3 regions of the Bradyrhizobium sp. 147 genome follow, and region 1 is predicted to be linked to each of the others. Evidence: predicted binding sites of a transcription regulator. Region 1 holds the regulator's gene; each other region holds the start of a gene.
What was found. The regulator PhoB, encoded in region 1, activates phosphate uptake and scavenging genes when phosphate is short. The targets are predictions, from matches to a motif close to TGTCATNNANCTGTCAT.
Positions count from the first base shown of each region.

Region 2: the regulator PhoB is predicted to act here: its motif matches at 1,886-1,902, upstream of phnF (phosphonate metabolism transcriptional regulator PhnF).
Region 3: the regulator PhoB is predicted to act here: its motif matches at 1,127-1,143, upstream of IVA87_RS02370 (DUF2794 domain-containing protein).

Region 1 covers NZ_JADPKL010000005.1:55,064-58,334, reverse strand. The annotation lists gene pstB (phosphate ABC transporter ATP-binding protein PstB) at 1-40, shown strand, start outside; gene phoU (phosphate signaling complex protein PhoU) at 52-768, shown strand; gene phoB (phosphate regulon transcriptional regulator PhoB) at 783-1,490, shown strand; gene IVA87_RS00965 (GcrA family cell cycle regulator) at 1,742-2,254, opposite strand; gene IVA87_RS00960 (aspartate aminotransferase family protein) at 2,722-3,271, shown strand, end outside.
Region 2 covers NZ_JADPKL010000089.1:137,444-140,714, reverse strand. The annotation lists gene IVA87_RS21775 (carbon-phosphorus lyase complex subunit PhnI) at 1-747, opposite strand, end outside; gene phnH (phosphonate C-P lyase system protein PhnH) at 752-1,360, opposite strand; gene phnG (phosphonate C-P lyase system protein PhnG) at 1,365-1,829, opposite strand; gene phnF (phosphonate metabolism transcriptional regulator PhnF) at 1,937-2,668, shown strand; gene phnE (phosphonate ABC transporter, permease protein PhnE) at 2,851-3,271, opposite strand, start outside.
Region 3 covers NZ_JADPKL010000010.1:13,216-16,486, forward strand. The annotation lists gene IVA87_RS02365 (DUF1223 domain-containing protein) at 1-612, shown strand, start outside; gene IVA87_RS02370 (DUF2794 domain-containing protein) at 1,210-1,581, shown strand; gene IVA87_RS02375 (GNAT family N-acetyltransferase) at 1,616-2,146, opposite strand; gene IVA87_RS02380 (Bax inhibitor-1/YccA family protein) at 2,477-3,268, opposite strand.

The DNA.
Region 1 (3,271 bases):
TCGGCGTACGCAGGATTACATCACCGGCCGGTTCGGCTGAGGAGACGGGACATGGGTACTGAACATACCGCAAAGGCCTTCGATACCGACCTCCAGGAGCTCACTCGCCTCGTCGCCGAGATGGGCGGCATCGCCGAGCGCATGATCGTCGATTCCGTCGACGCGCTGATCCGCCGCGACGTCGCGCTCGGCCAGCGCGTCGTCACCACCGATGCCGAGCTCGACGCGCTTCAGAAGCGCATCGAGGAGCGCGCCGTGCTCACCATCGCCCGCCGCCAGCCGATGGCGGTGGATTTGCGCGAGATCGTCGGCGCCATGCGCGTTGCCACCGATCTTGAGCGCATCGGCGACCTCGCCAAGAACATGGGCAAGCGCGTTGCGGCGCTGGAGACAGACTTCCATCCGCTGAAACTGTTCCGCGGCCTGGAGCACATGACCGACCTCGTGCAGCAGCAGGTCAAGTCGGTGCTTGATGCCTATGCCGCGCACGATTTGCCGGCGGCGATGGCAGTGTGGAAGGGCGACGAGGAAGTGGACGCCATCTGCACCTCTCTGTTTCGCGAGCTCCTCACTTATATGATGGAGGATCCGCGCAACATCTCGTTCTGCATCCATCTGATGTTCTGCGCCAAGAACATCGAGCGGATCGGTGATCACGCCACCAACATCGCCGAGACCGTGTTCTACATGATCGAGGGGCAGGCGATCACCGACAAGCGGCCGAAGGGCGACATGACGACCTTCGCCACGACGGTACCGAATACCTAGGGAGCGACGACAACATGGGCGCACGCATTATGGTGGTTGAGGACGAGGAAGCTCTCACCGAGCTTCTGCGTTACAACCTCGAAGGCGACGGCTATGACGTGGAGACGGTGATGCGCGGCGACGACGCCGACACCCGCCTTAAGGAACACATCCCCGATCTGATCGTGCTCGACTGGATGCTGCCGGGACTGTCCGGCATCGAGCTGTGCCGGCGGCTGCGCACCCGTCCCGAGACCAAGCAGCTCCCGATCATCATGCTGACCGCGCGCGGCGAGGAGAGCGAGCGGGTGCGGGGTCTTGCGACCGGCGCCGACGACTACATCGTCAAGCCGTTCTCGGTGCCGGAGCTGCTCGCGCGCGTGAAGGGCCTTCTGCGGCGCGCAAGCCCCGAGCGGCTCGCCACCGTGCTCGCCTATGGCGACATCGAGCTCGATCGCGACAAGCGCCGCGTCGCGCGTTCGGGCCGGCCGATCGATCTCGGCCCGACCGAATATCGCCTGCTGGAGTTTTTCCTGGAGCATCCCGGTCGCGTGTTCTCGCGCGAGCAGCTGCTCGACAGCGTCTGGGGCCGCGACATCTACATCGACGAGCGCACCGTCGACGTCCATATCGGCCGCCTGCGCAAGCTGCTCAATCTCGGCCGCGAGCAGGACCCGATCCGTACCGTCCGCGGCGCGGGTTATGCGCTGGATGATCGGTTTGCAAAGGCGGAGCAGACGTAGGCCCAGCTGCGTCAACAATCTCGGCCGTCGTCCCGGACAAGCGTAGCTCCGGCAACGCGCAGCGTTGTCCGGAGCGAAGCGCCGATCCGGGACCCGGGCCCATTGTTGCGCGAAAAAGGTAACTCCGAGGCCCCGTAACCACGGCTTGCGGTGGCTATCGGTCCCGGATCGGCGCTACGCTTGTCCGGGACGACATCGGGTTTGTTGCGCCGTCACCGCGTGACGGCTGCCGGCTCGATCTCAGGAAATAATCACCGCGTGCTCGGCTTCGGTGCCGCCCGCCGGCGATCCGCTGCCGGCTGATAGGCGACGCGCGAGTGCTGGGCGCAGTAGGGCAGGCCTGACAGCGCCTTGCCGCCACAGAAGAAGAAGTCCGGGCTGGAGGGATCGCCGACCGGCCAGTGGCACGTCGCCTCGTTCAATTCCAGCAGCGACAGCCGCTGGCTCATCGGCACCACGTTGTCGTAGGTGACCGGTTCGGCCTCCACCTCGACCTCGAAGGCCTGCGCCAGCGCGGTGTTGCCGCGCGAGATCGGCCGGGTCACCCGCATCATATGCTGCGCGGGCCGCGCCTTGCGCGGCCGCGGCGCTGCCGATGAAGGGCTCTTGGCGCGGCCCGACAGGCCAAGCCTGTGCACTTTGCCGATCACGGCATTGCGGGTCACATTGCCGAGCTCGGCCGCGATCTGGCTGGCCGAAAGTCCGGCCTCCCAGAGCTTCTTCAGCTGCTCGACGCGATCATCGGACCAGGTCAAAACCGTCATTGCACCCTTTCCCTCGTTGCGCGCCGCCATCCTGGGGCCTCACAGCGAATGCTTAAGCCTTGAAAAACCCGTGCCGTCAGAATCCCTTAAGGCTCGCCGGGCGCGTGACTGACGCCCGAACGTTTACGCCGGTACATGAGGACTCTTGGGATCAGAACCGCTGCACGAGATGTCGTATCTGACAGTCCGAACGCTACAATATGGCGTGACTCCCGCGCAAGAGTCCGCCGACTCGCTTCCACATGTTCCGTGGTGAAAACCCTGCAAGATCGGCACCGCAAGACTACGGATTCGGCGTTTCGCGAGGCTTTCCGGCGGCATTGACACCCGTCTTGCCAGGCATAAGATGGTGACGCGTGCCGCCCTTAAAAGGCGGCACGTTTCGTTTTCCGGACCGGTCAATGGTGCGCTGCGCAAGGCATGCCAGGCAGGTCTCAACGTCCAAATGCAACATCCAAGTGATGGTCATGACCAACAGCGCCGCGCCGCATCTGCTTCCCGTTTTCGCCAGGGCGGACCTTGGCTTCGAGCGCGGCGAAGGCTGCTGGCTGATCGCGACCAATGGCGATCGCTATCTCGATTTCACCTCGGGCGTCGCGGTGAACGCGCTCGGCCACGCCCATCCCGCATTGGTCAAGGCGTTGCAGGAGCAGGCGACCAGGCTCTGGCACATGTCGAACCTGTTCCAGAGTCCCGATGGCGAACGGCTTGCAACGCGTCTGTGCAACGAAAGTTTCGCGGACTTCGTGTTCTTCTGCAATTCCGGCGCCGAAGCGTTGGAATGCGTGATCAAGGTCGTGCGGCGCTATCACGCCGCCAAGGGCCATCCCGATCGCTATCGCATGATCACCTTCGAAGGCGCCTTCCACGGCCGCACGCTGGCGACGCTGGCGGCGACGGGCTCGGCAAAATATCTTGAAGGTTTCGGCCCGCCCATGGATGGCTTCGACCAAGTCCCGCATGGCGACATCGAGGCCGTGAAGAAGGCGATCGGTCCGCAGACCGCCGGCATCCTGA
Region 2 (3,271 bases), on a different contig from region 1:
CGAGCCGAGCGGCACGGCGAAGCCGACGTCCTCGGCGAAAAATTCGACATCGACCTCGCCGAAGCGAATCTCGCCGGCAAAGGGATGGTTCCGGCCGTAACCGCGCTGGGTGGAATAGCCCATCGCCAGCAGAAAGCCTTCGTCACCACGCGCCAGATTTTGCAGGCGCAGGTCGCGGTCCGCCGGAAAATTCAGCGGCTCGCGGGTGAGATCGCCGACGCTGGCGCCGTCCTCGGCCTGCGGCGAGGACTCGATCAGTCCGTCGCGGCCAAGAATATCCGTCACGCGCGGCGTGGGTGCCGTTGATGCTTCCGCCGTCACTGGCGCTTCCGGCACAACGCCTTCTGCGAGCGAAGGATCGAGCAGGCGGTGGGTATAATCGAAGGTCGGCCCGAGGATCTGGCCACCTGGAATATCCTTGAAGGTCGACGACACTCGCCGCTGCACGCGCATCGCGCCGGTGTCGACCGGCTCGCTCGCGCCAAAGCGCGGCAGCGTGGCGCGGAAGGCACGGACCAGGAAGATCGCCTCGATCAGATCGCCCCGCGCCTGCTTGATCGCGAGCGCGGCGAGCTGGCGGTCATAGAGCGAGCCCTCGCTCATGACGCGGTCCACGGCGAGACCGAGCTGCTCCGAGATCTGCTCGAGCGTGACTTCCGGAACGCTTGGGTCACCGCGCCGCGCGTTTGCAAGCAGGAGATGGGCGTTCTCGATGGCGCGTTCGCCGCCTTTGACTGCGACATACATGCGGTCAGCTTCCCTTGTTCGCGACGCGCGTGGTGCGCGGGATCGCAACCACGGCATCATCGGCAACCAGCACCACATCGAGGCCGCGCGGAAACAGCGCCTCGTTGAACCGCAGGCGCTCGAACAGATCGAACGGCTTGATCGACGCCTGGAGCGTCGTGGCGCTATCGATGCCGGGGCCGCGCAGCTCCAAGCTGCGTCCCGAGCCCAGACTATCGACCTGAAGGATCAATGTGGTCGAGCGATCCGGATATTCGTTGGTGCCGAGCGCAAAGCTTTCGAGCGGCGGCAGCGCCGCGCCGTCGCTGATCAGCGCGAAGCTGGCAATCGAAGTGTCCTGCACCACCGGCGCGCCAGTGTGGAACTTGAGCCATTTCATCACGTCGGAATTTTCTGCCATGCGCGCATCGAGCCAGAGTGGCGTGTCATGATCGAACAGCGTCAGCGCGATCGCGGCGGTGCCGCGCATCATCGTATGGGGCGCTCCGGCTGTCGGAACGATGCGCTGGACCGAACCCGGCCGCGCCATCGCATCCATGACCGAACGAAAGGTCGATTGCGCCGACAGAACCCTGTCGGCGAAACCCGGCGGCAGTTCTGCAATCGTGGTCATGATCTCACCCCTCACCGCGCACCATGGTGTAGAAATCAACCTTCGTCGCGGCAGTCTTCGCCGCTGCCTGCTGGCGCCTCGTCATAAGCTGCTCGCGCAACGGCGCGATAATTTCGCGCTCGACGGCTGCGCCAAAATCGCTGGACTGCACCAGCGCGTCGCACAGCGCGATCAGCCGCGCCTTCTCACCATCGCGGCCGAGTGTGTAGCCGAAGCCGACCTCGCCACTGGCAAGCCGGACCGCCGCACGCGAGACCGTGGCTTCGCCGAGGTTGAACGGTGCACCGTCGCCGCCGACCCGGCCGCGCAGCATGACGAGACCGTTTTCGCCTTCGCGCAGATTTTGATGGGCCGGCAGGGCGAGTGTGCGGAGGCGGGCGGCGATCTCGCCCGCCTCCGCGTGCGCCAGCACGGCCATCGCGGCCTTGCGCTGGGCTTGCTGGTCATTCTGCTGGGTCACCAAATCCACCGAACTTGCCGATTCTAAGTTGTCTATGATACTAGACAACTTCATAAAGGAGCGCCATGACTGTTTCGTGACAAAGGCGTGATTTCTCAGCTAGGCTGACCAGCGATATGAGCATGCAAGACACTGCATCTTCGGGCGTCGCGCTGTGGCGCCTCATCGCCGACGGCATCGAGCGCGGTATCGCCGACGGCCGCTTTGCCGCCGGCGACAAATTACCGGGCGAGATGGAGATCGCGGAAACCTACCGCGTGAACCGCCACACCGTGCGGCGCGCGCTGGCCGCGCTGGCCGAGCGCGGCCTGGTGCGGGCCGAGCGCGGCAGCGGAACCTATGTCGAGGCGCAGAAGCTGGCCTATCCGCTGCGCTCGCGCACCCGGTTCTCCGAGATCGTCGGCGCCGGCGGCCGCGAGCCGCGCGGCCAGTTGATCGAGACCTCCAATGACGTCGCAACCCGGGAGCTGGCGCGCGAGCTCGGCTTGAAGGCCGGCGCGCCGCTGGTGCGGATCGAGGCGATTCGCCTCGCCGATCGCACGCCGATCTGCGTCTCCACCACGTGGTTGTCGGCCGAGTTGTTTCCGGGCGCAGGTGCCGTGTTCGCCGCGACGCGCTCGATGACGAAGTTGCTGGAGCACTACGGCATCCGCGACTACCGCCGCGGCGCGACCCGGATAACGGCCGGCATCGTCGACGCGACCGACGCCGCCCGGCTCGATCTTGCACTGGGACGACCGATCCTCGTGGTCGATGCCACCGACCACGATCTCGGCGGCAGACCGCTGGTGACAAAGCACTCGCGGTTCGCGGCGGAGCGGGTGGAGTTTTTGGTGGAGAACGGGTGAGCCCTCTTCCCCTCTCCCCTTGTGGGAGAGGGTGGCTCGCCGCACAGCGGCGAGACGGGTCAGGGGTCCTCTCCGCGAGTCCAGCTCTCATTTGAATGCGCGGAGACGGATCCCTCATCCGGCGCTTCGCGCCCCCTTCTCCCACAAGGCGAGAAGGGAAGAAGACTGCGGCCGCACCTGAGTTAAGCGATAGCCCTTCGTCCGATAATCGCAAAGCGCAGCTTGCCGGAAATGAAATCGATCGCGGCAACCGCAACCAAGATCATCAGGATCAGGAACGACACCTTCTGCCATTCCAAGACGCGGATCTGCTCGGCGAGCTGGAGGCCAATGCCGCCGGCACCGACAATGCCGATGATTGTGGCCGAGCGGGTGTTGGATTCGATGAAATAGAGCACCTGACCGGCGATCACGGGCAGGACCTGCGGCAGCAGCCCGAAGCGAATCTCGTGCAGCGCGCTGCCGCCGGAAGCGCGGATGCCTTCAACCTGCTTCTGGTCGGCGCCCTCGATCGCCTCCGAGAACAGTTTTCCGAAGGCGCCGAAATCCGACACGGCGATGGCGAGCACGCCGGCGAACGGGCCGAGCCCGACCACATTGATC
Region 3 (3,271 bases), on a different contig from region 1:
GCCGACAAGATCATCGGCGATCTCTCCAAAGATCCCTCGGTCATCGCGTTGAGCATGCCGATCGACTATTGGGATTATCTCGGCTGGAAGGACACGCTGGCGGATTCACGCTTCTCTGCACGGCAGCGTGCTTACTCGCGCGTGCGCGGCGACCGTGAGGTCTACACGCCGCAGGTCGTCGTCAATGGCTCGACCCATGTCATCGGCAGCGATCGCACCGGCATCGAGAATGCGATCGGCAAGACCGACAGGGGCACGGGGGTGATGAGCGTGCCGGTGACGATGTCGCTTGCGGGCAAGCAGATCAACGTCTCGGTGGCCGGGAGCAACGAGCCCACGGTCTCGCATGGCGAGGTCTGGATCTGCTCGATCGCCAAGTCGGTGCCCATCACGATCACCCGCGGCGAAAATCGCGGACAGCAGGTCACCTATCACAACGTCGTGCGCAACCTGCTGAAGGTCGGCGACTGGACCGGCCGTCCGGAAAGCTGGACGGTGCCGATCGAGAATCTCACGCGCGATGGCGTCGACGGCGCGGTGGTCTATGTCCAGGATGGCAGCCGAGAGAAGCCGGGCCCGATGCTGGGCGCGGCGTACACGTCTCTGCACTGATTCTTTGGCGTCGTACTCTGCTTTCAATCCTCATGGTGAGGAGCGCGCCCTTGCGCGGCATCTCGAACCATGAAAGGCCCCCCGCTGATGCAATGGGGCCTCCATCCTTCAAGACGCCGCGCAAGAGCGCGGCCCTCAGGATGAGGAGAGACAGCCTTTGTGCGGATCATAGTGCGGATCAGAGACAAGTTCGCAGGATCGGAAACATCCCGACACAAACAAAAAAGGACCAACTTGCGTTGGCCCTCCTTGCCGTGCGTACAGACCCGATCCTGTCGACCCCGGGGGGCTGGGGGCTGAGGAATCCGGAACCGAAGGACCGGGTCAACGCACGTAAGTGTTTTCGCAATGCAGGGCGGCAGTCGCTAGGCGGAAAAGCGGCGATACTATGATTCCTGCTAACGATCCCGTGACGGTTTGCCGCGACGGAGTTCCACCGCTGCGTGTGTTCGGATTCGCAATCGATTCCATTGGTTGAGCTAGGGAGCCTCTTGCGGCCCGGTACGGTTGGCGCGATCATGCAATTGTCATGAGCGCAGTTCCCGGGACGGTCTTCGGGGACGCGGGGTCATGTCGCGCGATCAGGAGGCGCTTCCCATGAGTCTGATGTCGGAGGATGCCGATCCGAGCGAGCAGCGCGCGGCGGCGCGCCCCGCCGCTGTGACGACGCAGCCGAACCGGGTGACGTTCAACCGCCTCGAACTGCACCGGATCCTCAATCTCTATGGCCGCATGGTCGCCGACGGCGAGTGGCGCGACTACGCCATCGACTTCCTGAAGGACCGCGCCGTGTTCTCGGTCTATCGCCGCGCCTCGGAAGTGCCGATCTATCGCATCGAGAAGGACCCGCGGCTCGCGCGCAAGCAGGGCATGTACAGCGTGATCTCGGCGACCGGCCTGATCCTGCGCCGCGGTCACGAGCTCGAGCGTGTGCTGCTGGTGATCGATCGCAAGCTGGCGGTGGTGTAGGCGGCGTCGGGTGGACGACAAAGGCGCAACGCGCCTACTTTCCCGGCACCGTGCTTGCGCCCTCGCCGAGGGCGCGCTGCATCATCACCGTATCGAGCCAGCGGCCGAATTTCAGCCCGACATTGGGATGCGTGCCGATCATCTCGAAGCCGCTCTTGGCGTGAACGCCAATCGAGCCGGCATTGGCGGAATCGCCGATCACCGCGATCATCTGCCGGAAGCCGCGCGCCTCGCATTCGATGATCAACCGCTCCAGCAGCAGAGAGCCGACACCGCGGCGCTGGAAGGAGGGATCGAGATAGATCGAATTCTCCACCGTGAAGCGGTAGGCCGGCCGCGGCCGGTAGGCACCGGCATAGGCATAGCCGGCGACGCGACGATCAAGGATCGCGACGAAATAGGGATAGCCGCCGTCGATCAGCGCGCGATAGCGGCGCGTCATCTCGGCAAGATCGGGCGGCTCCAGCTCGAACGTCGCGGTGCCCTCGCGGACGGCCTGCTGGTAAATGGCGGTGATGGCGGGAAGATCGGCCTCGAGCGTGGGCCTGATTTCGGGTGCGGACATGGCGGCAAGATTAGAGCCTTCCCGCGGCCGCTGGAAGAGGGCAGGGCTGCTTCCCAGCCGTCATGCAGGCGCAGCAGTCTCCATCTTCTCCGTGCTGTCATGCCCCGCCTAGTGCCAATTGCGCACGGGGGCGGGGCATCCAGTACGCCGCGGCCCCTCGGCTTCTCACGAACGCTTTGGAATGCTGGATCGCCCGCCGGAGCCCGTCATCGGGCTCGCCGAAGGCGAGACCATTGGCGGGCGATGACACCGGGTATGTGGCGGCATCATGCCCCAAACAAAAACCCCGGCCTTTCGGCCGGGGCTGATGTCGTTCTCTCAGCCTATCGCTTAATCGCGCTGGCCGAGGAGCTGCAACAGCAGCGTGAACAGGTTGATGAAGTTCAGGTACAGCGACAGCGCGCCGGTGATGGCCGCACGCTCCGCGATGTCACCGCCGGCCGAGGCGTAGCCGTAGATGTAGTCGTTCTTCAGCCGCTGGGTATCCCAGGCGGTGAGGCCCGCAAACACCAGCACGCCGACCACCGAGACAATGAACTGCAGCATCGAACTCGCCAGGAACAGGTTGACCAGGCTCGCGATGACGATGCCGATCAGGCCCATGAACAGGAACGAGCCCATGCCAGTCAGGTCACGCTTGGTGGTGTAGCCGTAGAGGCTCAGCGCACCGAAGGTGGCCGCGGTGATGAAGAACACCCGCACGATCGAGGTGTGCGTGAACACCAGGAAGATCGACGACAGCGAGATGCCCATCAGCGCCGAGAATACCCAGAACAGGATCTGGGCGGTCGAGGGTGCCAGACGGTTGATGCCCGCCGAGATCACGAACACCATCGCGAGCGGCGCCAGCATGAACAGCCACTTCAGGGGGCTCACGAACATCGCGTAGCCGAACGGCGTCAGGAACAGCTTGCCGACGCGGACGGCTTCCGGCGTCGGGACGTCCGTCACGGCGGCCATGTAGACGCCGAGCGCCGCCAGGCCCGTGATGGCCAGGCCAATGCTCATGTAATTGTAGATGCGCAGCATATAGGCGCGCAGGCCGGCATCGACCGTCGCGGCGTCAACACGCCCGGCGGCCCTGCCGAAAGGAGAAGCGTAGTTACGGTCTAGGTCCGACATGGT